2 regions of the Caballeronia sp. EK genome follow, and region 2 is predicted to be linked to the other one. Evidence: riboswitches for the same ligand, from Rfam matches in the RefSeq annotation. Region 2 holds a riboswitch; the other holds the start of a gene.
The links. Region 2 has a riboswitch for glycine ahead of IAG25_RS22650 (D-amino acid dehydrogenase). Riboswitches for the same ligand answer to the same signal wherever they lie in the genome.

Region 1: linked by a shared signal. The riboswitch ahead of gcvT (glycine cleavage system aminomethyltransferase GcvT) and the one ahead of IAG25_RS22650 (D-amino acid dehydrogenase) in region 2 are both predicted to bind glycine.

What each region holds. Positions count from the first base shown of each region.
Region 1 covers NZ_JACSUE010000031.1:30,699-35,112, forward strand. Annotated here, with positions in the region: gene gcvP (aminomethyl-transferring glycine dehydrogenase) at 1-826, opposite strand, end outside; gene gcvH (glycine cleavage system protein GcvH) at 881-1,261, opposite strand; gene gcvT (glycine cleavage system aminomethyltransferase GcvT) at 1,324-2,448, opposite strand; glycine riboswitch at 2,566-2,695, opposite strand; glycine riboswitch at 2,706-2,808, opposite strand; gene IAG25_RS39325 (HNH endonuclease) at 2,980-3,843, opposite strand; gene IAG25_RS39330 (OmpA/MotB family protein) at 3,840-4,414, opposite strand, start outside.
Region 2 covers NZ_JACSUE010000007.1:260,026-264,439, forward strand. Annotated here, with positions in the region: gene IAG25_RS22640 (substrate-binding domain-containing protein) at 1-421, shown strand, start outside; gene IAG25_RS22645 (VOC family protein) at 426-899, opposite strand; gene IAG25_RS22650 (D-amino acid dehydrogenase) at 939-2,213, opposite strand; glycine riboswitch at 2,279-2,383, opposite strand; glycine riboswitch at 2,386-2,474, opposite strand; gene IAG25_RS22655 (cation:proton antiporter) at 2,590-3,843, shown strand; gene IAG25_RS22660 (helix-turn-helix transcriptional regulator) at 3,901-4,414, shown strand, end outside.

The DNA of each region.
Region 1 (4,414 bases), on a different contig from region 2:
CGCCCCATTCGCCCGGCGGCGTGATGAGCGTTAGCGCGAGCAGATCCGCCGCCGCGACGACATGGCCGCCCGCCGCGTGGATTGCTTCCGCGAGCGCGCGATAGTCGCGCACATCGCCATTCGCGCCGGGATATTGCAGCAGCACGCCGAACGCGTTCGCACTCGCGGCATCCGCGGCCGGACCGACCTTCACCTCGATGCCCGCGGGCTTCGCGCGCGTCTGCACCACTTCGATGGTCTGCGGCAGCACGTCGTCAGCGACGTAGAACACGTTCGATTTCGGCTTGCCGACGCGTTGCAGAAGCGTCATCGCTTCGGCTGCGGCGGTGGCTTCGTCGAGCAGCGAGGCGTTCGCCATCGCGAGGCCCGTCAGGTCCATCACCATCTGCTGGAAATTGAGCAGCGCTTCGAGACGCCCTTGCGAAATCTCCGGCTGATACGGCGTGTAAGCCGTGTACCACGCCGGATTTTCGAGCACGTTGCGCAGGATCACCGCCGGCGTGTGCGTGCCGTAGTAACCCTGTCCGATCCAGGTTCGAAACACCAGATTCTCGTCCGCCAGCTTGCGCAGCGACGCGAGCGCTTCCGCCTCGCTCTTCGGCTGCGTGAACGCGCCGAGCGGCAGCGTTTCCTTGCGGCGGATCGATTCAGGAATCACCGCGTCGATGAAGGCCGCGCGCGACGCGAAACCGAGCGCATCGAGCATTGCGCGCTGGTCCGCGTCATCGGGGCCGATGTGCCGCTCGGCGAATGCGTCGTGGCATTCGAGCGCGGCGAGTGACAGGGAGGTGCGGTTCATCAGGCGATCCGGGTGTTCGAGCTTCATGTTTTGTCCTGCGATTGCGGCTCTCCGTCGAGCCGCAATCGTCATTGAGATGAGTTATTCGCCAATCGACTTGCCGTAGCCTTCGGCGTCGAGCAGCTTGTCCAGACCGGCGTCGCCCGCCGGCTTGATCTTGAAGAGCCAGCTTTCGTACGGCGCGCCGTTCACCTGATCGGGCGCCGAGGTGAGCGCGTCGTTCGATTCGACGATCTCGCCCGAAACCGGCGCGTAAATGTCGGATGCCGCCTTCACCGATTCGATGACGGCGATCGCATCGCCGGCCGTAACGGTCTTGCCCGCCGCGGGCAGTTCGACGAAGACGATGTCACCGAGCGCTTCCTGCGCGTGATCGGTGATGCCGATGGTCAGCGTGCCATCGGATTCGGTGCGGACCCATTCGTGCGATTCGGTGTATTTCAGATCGGCCGGGATGCTCATTGGATGCTCCTTGCGTGGTTCTTTCGTGAGTTTCTTGATCGGAGGGAACGGGCGCGACGGCGTTATGAAAGCTCGACCAACACTCGGCCATTGCGCACGAACGGAAGTTTTACCACGCGCGCCGGAAGTTGCTTGTCGCGGATGACGACCTGCACCGTATCCCCGACGGCAACGCCCGTCGGCACGCGCGCGAACGCGATGGATTCCTGCATCGACGGCGAAAAGGTGCCGCTCGTGATCTCGCCGTCGCCGTGTTGCGTGACGACTTTCTGATGCGCGCGCAGCACGCCGCCCGCCTTGCCGTTTTCCTTGATCAGCACGAGCCCGACGAAATTCGCCTTCGAGCCGTTCGCTTCGAGCGCGTTGCGGCCGACGAAATCGCGTTCCGTTTTCAGATCGACGGTCCATGCGAGGCCTGCGTCGAGCGGCGAGACGTTCTCGTCCATGTCCTGGCCGTACAGATTCATGCCGGCTTCGAGGCGCAGCGTGTCGCGCGCGCCGAGGCCTGCGGGCTTCACGCCCACGGCGGCGAGCGCGTTCCACAATGCCTCGACCTGCGTCGCCGGAACGACGATCTCGAAACCGTCCTCGCCGGTGTAGCCGGTGCGCGCGAGCATCAATTCGCCATATTGCGTCGACGGGAAAACGGCCGCGTTGAACGGCTTGATGTCCTGAGTTTGCGCGCGCGTGTCCGGCAGCACTTGCCAGGTCTTTTCGCGCGCGTTCGGGCCTTGCACGGCGATGATCGCGAGATCGCGGCGCGGTGTGATCGAAAGATTGAATTTGCCTTCGGCGTTCAACTGCTCGAACCAGGCGATGTCCTTCTCCGCCGTGCCAGCGTTCACCACGACGCGGAAATTCGTTTCGGAGAAGTAGTAGACGATCAGATCGTCGATCACGCCGCCGTTGCCGTTGAGCAGGCACGAGTAGAGCGCCTTGCCCGGCGTCGTGAGCTTGTCGACGTTATTGGCGATTGCGTGCTTGAAGAATTCGCGGACGGCGTCGCCCTCGAAATCGACGACGCGCATGTGCGACACGTCGAACATGCCGGCGTCGGTGCGCACCGCGCGATGCTCGTCGATCTGCGAACCGTAGTTGACGGGCATGTCCCAGCCGCCGAAATCGACCATGCGCGCGTTGAGCGCGAGGTGGGCGGCGTGCAGGGGCGTGTGTTGAAGTTCGGTCATCGGGGCCTCGGTTCGCGAAACAAAAAAGGCCACGCAGCGCACATTTCGCCTGGCTGGATGCGCCTTCGTGCTGCCTGATGCAGCGCGCAAGGCGCATGCCGCGAAGCGGTTGCGATGCGTGACCCCTCTGTCCTCGGTACCTGAGAGATTGCGCGAACCATCAGCGTGACTGATGGTTCATCGCGCGCCCCTTCGGTGGGCAACTAGCTTCATGCTGAAGCCGCTGCCGCTCTCCAGAGTGCGAGGAAACGGATTCCTCGACGCAGTCGGTCCTTTTGCCTGAGAGTTTGCGGGTGTGCCCCTTCGGCGGCGCGGTCTTCGCTGCATGAACGAGACCACGCGCTCTCCCGACGCGTGCGGCAGAATTTACGCGACCGAATTGGGGTTGTCAAACGGATTCGGGCGCGTCTGATTGCATTAAAAACTGCGTTACTGTTGCTACCTTGTTCGGTCCGAGACTGTGAATGCACCTCAACGAGGCCCGCTGCTAACTTGCCCACTTGCCCGAAAAAAGGCCCACCTCGTGACTCATCAGTATCGATCGCCGTATTCCCTATCGAAATCCTGATACTCGGGCAAGCGCCTGACTTGGCCGTGCATCGGTTCCTCCGCGTGACAACGAACACAAAGAACTTCAAGATTTTCCTCGCGATTGTCATGTTTAAGTCCATTGCGATGGTGAACATGAAGGAACCGTGAAGCTGACTGATCGAGTTCACGGTTGCATCGCTCGCACTTATATTTTCGCTTTCGCCTGATTTCTTCTGAGATCCGCTGCCAATCAAAGGGATACGTATTCAAGGGCGCTGTTGCGGCTGGTTGAGCCGAATCTTTGCTCAACAGATCACGAGGATATTGCTTGAAAAAATCAGACAATTTGAAACCGTTCACCGATTCACGTCTGTCATCGTGCCGCATGTTTATTTTGAAGCCGTTCCAGCCAATTCGGTCAAGGCAGTTCTGACACACCTTCAATGGAACCATCTCCCGACGCGTGGAACAGCCATCCCCGTTGATGATGTTCACATGAAACATCCCGGTTTCCGCATTTGATACCACGTATCTTCCGAATCGATTCGCCCTTTTCATATTCTCGAGCGTTCGACAATATGCGAGATGATAGCGGGGTAACGTCTCTTCTCCGTTAATGACGGAAATGTCTCGAATATAGATCAAAACTCGGTACCCACTGTACTCCAGCGTACCATCGCGTAGTTCGCTAAATTGATCTGCTCCTACATCTACGCCACCATTCTGGAGTTGATCGAACAAAGGAATCTTGATTCCAGCGGCTTGCCACTTCGGGCCAAACGGACCGATGAGTGGCGCCTCCATGCGTTCACGAAGGGAATTGAACGACTCCCACTTTAAAAAATCTGGTAATTCTCGATTCATCTTGGCTGAAGCTCTTTAGCAATCGAATCCATTTTTTCGCTGGCATTCGTTACGATACGAAACTCAACTCGTTGATCGTTGAGTTGGGCATTAACGAATTTTCCCGCGGATAACAACGGACGCGATGAAGACAAGCCGTTTGCCGTCACATGCTGAATCAACCATTTTTTTTCCGACGAGCTCGCCGACAGCGATAACAAAAATTCCAGCGTGCTGCGCGTGCGCGCTTGAGAAAGCTCCATATTTTTGAAGTAGGCCATTGTCTCATCAGTGGTTCCGCTCCATACTGCACTGGTATGGCCTTCGATGCGAATTTCTTTAACCGCATCGACGTACTGCCTTGAAGTAAGCAGCGCGAGATAGCGAGGGAAAAATTTGGCCAATACGACTTTGAATTGAGGTCGCAATTCTGCAGATCCCGTGGTAAAAAGAACAGCGGGATCTTTGAATCGAATGGTCATATCTCCCAAGATTTCGGCATTCCATTGCTTCAGATCTTTTGCGAATTCACTTTGAAGGGCTAACTCCATATCGCGCTTGGTCTTCTCATATTCCTTTACGACCAAAGTAG
Region 2 (4,414 bases):
CTTTCGCGATGCGTTCGAAGCACGGCGCATCGCGCCCGCGTCCGATGCCGTGGAATGCTGCGGCTACAACGCCGCGTCCGCGAGACGCGCGCTCGCGGTTCGCCACGAGAAGCTCGGGCGGTTGCCATCGGGCTTGCTGATGAACTCGATCACCGCCTTCGAAGGTCTCGTGCAGTTCACATCGACGTTATCGCCCGATGCGTGGAAATCGGCGGTCGTCGGGTGCTTCGACTGGGACCCGTTCGCCGCGCATCTGTCCTTCGACGTGACGATGCTGCGCCAGGACGTGCAGACGATCATCTCGGAAGCGTTCGCACTCGCCGATCACTACGATCCCGCCGATCGCTCCGTCGTGCTCGTGCCGACGGGCTTCGGCAAGATGTTCGAGGAAGCCGATCAGACGAAGGAATTCGATCGTTGAGCTTTTAGCCGCCCGCCGCCGCGCGCTCGATCGCGGCGATGTCGATCTTCTTCATCGTCATCATCGCGTCCATCGCGCGTCTTGCGGCTTCGCGATCGGGGCCGCTGAAAATCTCGAGCATCCGCTTCGGCGTGATCTGCCATGAAAAACCCCAGCGATCCTTGCACCAGCCGCACCGACTTTCCTCGCCGCCATTGCCGACGATCGCGTTCCAGTAGCGATCGGTCTCTTCCGCGCTGGCGGTATGCACCATGAAGCTCACCGCTTCGTTCGGCTTGAAGTTGGGGCCGCCGTTCAGTCCGAGGAAGCGCTGGCCGAGCACGGTGAACTCGACGGTCAGTTCCGGCCCCTGCCCCACGCCCGGCTTCGCGGACGCATGGCCCGCGCCGACGCGGCTATCGGGAAAGGTGGCGGCGTAGAACTCCGCCGCTTCACGGGCATTACCGTCGAACCACAGGCAATTGACGAGTTCGGCCATTGCGCGCTCCTTCGGACAGTGAACAGTGCGCCGACGATATCACGCCGGCGTATTCACCTTCACCTGCGACGATGAACCGACGTGCACGCGCTTCGAAGGCAGGCGCTGCGACACCGTTTCCGCGACGATCTCGGCCGTCGCGGCCGACAACGTCCAGCCGAGATGCCCGTGTCCGGTGTTGTAGAACACGCCCGGACGCTTGCCCTGCCCGACCTTCGGCAGCATGCTCGGCAACATCGGGCGCAGGCCGCTCCACGGAATCACGCGCGCGGTCGATACATCGGGGAAATGACGCCGCGTCCATTCGACGAGCGGCGCGATGCGATCCGCGCGGATATCGCGATTGAAGCCGTTCAGCTCCGCCGTGCCCGCCACGCGGAAACGGTCCGCGCCGAGCCGGCTCGTGACGATTTTCGCGCGGTCGTCGAGCAGGCTGACCCACGGCGCGTGATCGCGGCTGCGCGCGTCGTCGAGGCAGACGGTGATCGAATAGCCCTTGACCGGATAGACGTTGAGATGATCGCCCGCCATCGATGCGAACGCGCGGCTGCCGACGCCCGCGCAGATCACGATGCCGTCGAACTGGAGCGCCTGCGTCTCGCCCGCGTGCTCGACGTTGAGCGCGAGCCGCCCCGCCTGTTCGTCGATCGATGTCACCGACGTGTCGTAGCGGAACTCGACGCCGCGCCGCGCGCATGCATCGGCGAGTCCGCGCGTGAACTTGTGGATGTCGCCGGTGGAATCGGACGGCGTGAAGAAGCCGCCATGAAACGCACCGCGCAGGGTCGGCTCGATCGATGCGATCTCTTCCGGCGAGACCGCGTGACGGTCGAGGCCCGCGCCGGTCAGGATCTCGTTGACCTTCGATGCGGCGTCGAACTCCTTGCGGCTCGCGTAGAAATGCAGGATGCCGCGCCGTTCGAGATCGAAGTCGATCTTCTCGTCCCGTGCGATGCGAAACAGATGCTCGCGCGCCGCGATCGCAAGGCGCACGGTTTCGGCCGTATTCGCACGATAGTTCGGAATCTGCCGCAGGAACTCGCCCATCCAGCTGTACTTGTGCCAGCCGGGCCGCGGATTCATGAGGAGCGGCGCGTCGCGCGTGAACATCCACTTCAGGCCTTTCAGCACGGTGGCGCGGCTGTTCCACACTTCGGCATTGCTCGCCGACAGTTGCCCGCCATTGGCGAAGGACGTTTCCATCGCCGCATAGCGATGACGCTCGATGACGGTAACGTGAAAACCACGCTGCGCAAGGGCGTAAGCGGTCGTGACGCCGGTGATCCCGGCGCCGATGATGGCGATTCGTGACATGACATGATCCAGATTGATTGAGCATCGCCGGCCTTGGCCACATGCCGCAGCCGGCACCGATGCCCCATCTGTCCATGTACCTGAGAGTTTCGCCCGCGTGCCACCCGACGTTCACGCCGGCAGCCTGGGCTCCCCTTCGGTGGGCGCGCAAAGGCGCCGCTCTCCAGATGTTCCAGCGCGCACGGTCCTTTTGCCTGAGAGTTTCCGGGGCGGTTGCTCCGTCGGCGTCGTCGCGAGGACGAACTCTTCCGTGACGCTTTGTCGAACGCTTGCACAATACCGGTACGAAATGCGCATGGCAAGCCCCCGCCGACACGTTGACAGATCGCCGCCCTCGCCCTCAGACTCCCGTCGTCCGTTATTCGCTGCTCAAAAGATGCCGTCTTCCCAGTTGTCCGTCTATTTTTTCGCCCAGGCCGCGGTGATCGTGCTCGCGAGCCAGCTCGTCGGCAGGCTCGCGCAGCGCGTGGGTCAGCCACAAGTCGTCGGCGAGATGATCGCGGGCGTGCTGCTCGGCCCTTCGCTCTTCGGGATGCTGCTGCCGCACTGGCAGCAGGCGCTCTTTCCCAAGGCGACGATGGGCATGCTCTACGTCGCCGCGCAGCTCGGCGTCGGACTCTACATGTTTCTCGTCGGCACGGAGTTTCGCGCGGACCACTTCCGCGCCCGCGCTAAAAGCGCGATGAGCGTGTCGATCGCGGGCATCGTCGCGCCGTTCGCGCTCGCGTTCGCGCTGACGCCGTGGCTGCACACGATCCCCGGTCTCTTCGCGGAAAAGGTGCGGCTCTACGAGGCGTCGCTCTTTCTCGGCGCGGCGATCGCGATCACCGCGTTTCCGATGCTCGCGCGCATCATCCACGAACGCGGGCTGACCGGCACGTCGCTCGGCACGCTCGCGCTCACCGCGGGCGCATTCGACGACGCCGCCGCGTGGTGCATCCTCGCGATCGTGCTCGCGAGCTTCGGCGGCTCGTGGACGGGCGCGTATGCGGCGATCGGCGGCGGCGCGGCTTTCGCGCTCTTCATGATCTTCGCCGGCGGCAAGTTGCTGCGCCGGCTCGCGGCCGGATTGAATCCGCACGCGCCGTTGCCCACGAGCGTGCTCGCCACCGTGCTGGCGCTGTTCTCGCTGTGCGCATTCGCGATGGACGCCATCGGCATTCATGCAGTCTTTGGCGGCTTTCTGCTCGGCGTCGCGCTGCCGCGCGGCCCGCTGACGGAAAAGCTGCGCGACATGCTGCAGCCCTTCGTCGTCGTGTTTTTGCTGCCGATGTTCTTCACCTACTCGGGCCTCAACACGCGCCTCGACATGCTGATGGACCCGGCCATCATGCTCGCGGCCGTGGCGATTCTGCTGGCGTCGTTCGGCGGCAAGGGCATCGCATGCTGGGCGGCCGCGCGCGCGAACGGCGAGCCTTCCGGCGACGCGATGGCCATCGGCGCGCTGATGAACGCGCGCGGGCTGATGGAGCTCATCATCATCAACATCGGCCTTGCAGCGGGCGTGATCCTGCCCGGACTGTTTTCGATCCTCGTGCTGATGGCCGTGCTCAGCACGCTGATGGCCACGCCGCTCTTCAACTGGATCGTGCGCCGCAATTCGGCGCTGCGCTCGGCCATCGCGCGTTAGCGGATGGGAGCGCGGGCTTAGAATAGCGGGATCCACACGTATCTCGTCTAGCCCATCATGCGCTCCTGGCGACTCGACCGCGTCTCCTCGAACGGGCAGCTGGATCTCAGCCGCGCGACGGAGCTTGTATCGTCGATCGGCAGCGAGGATTCCAACGCGCTCGCCGCCGAAGTGCTGAAGCTGCTCGGCGACGTCGCCGCGATTTCGCAATGCACGATCTTCGCGTATGAATTCGGCAACCGGCCGCGCACGGTGTCGGTGGCGGATCATCGCGGCGGGCGCTTCCTGCGCGATGTCGCCGACACTTACGCGCGCCATTTCTACGCGCTCGACGGCAATCAGAAGATCGTTTCCTCGGCGCGCAACGAGAAGCCCGGCTCCATGCTCGTGCTGCATCGGCAGACGAGCGAGGACATCGCCAACGAGGCGTATCGCGCGGCGTGCTATCACCAGCCGAACGTGTCGGACCGCGTGTCGCTGCTCGTGCAGCCGGGCGCGGATCTGTGGCTCTCCGTGAACCTGTATCGCGACACGCGCTTCGGCAATTACCATCCGCGCGAGATCGCTTTGA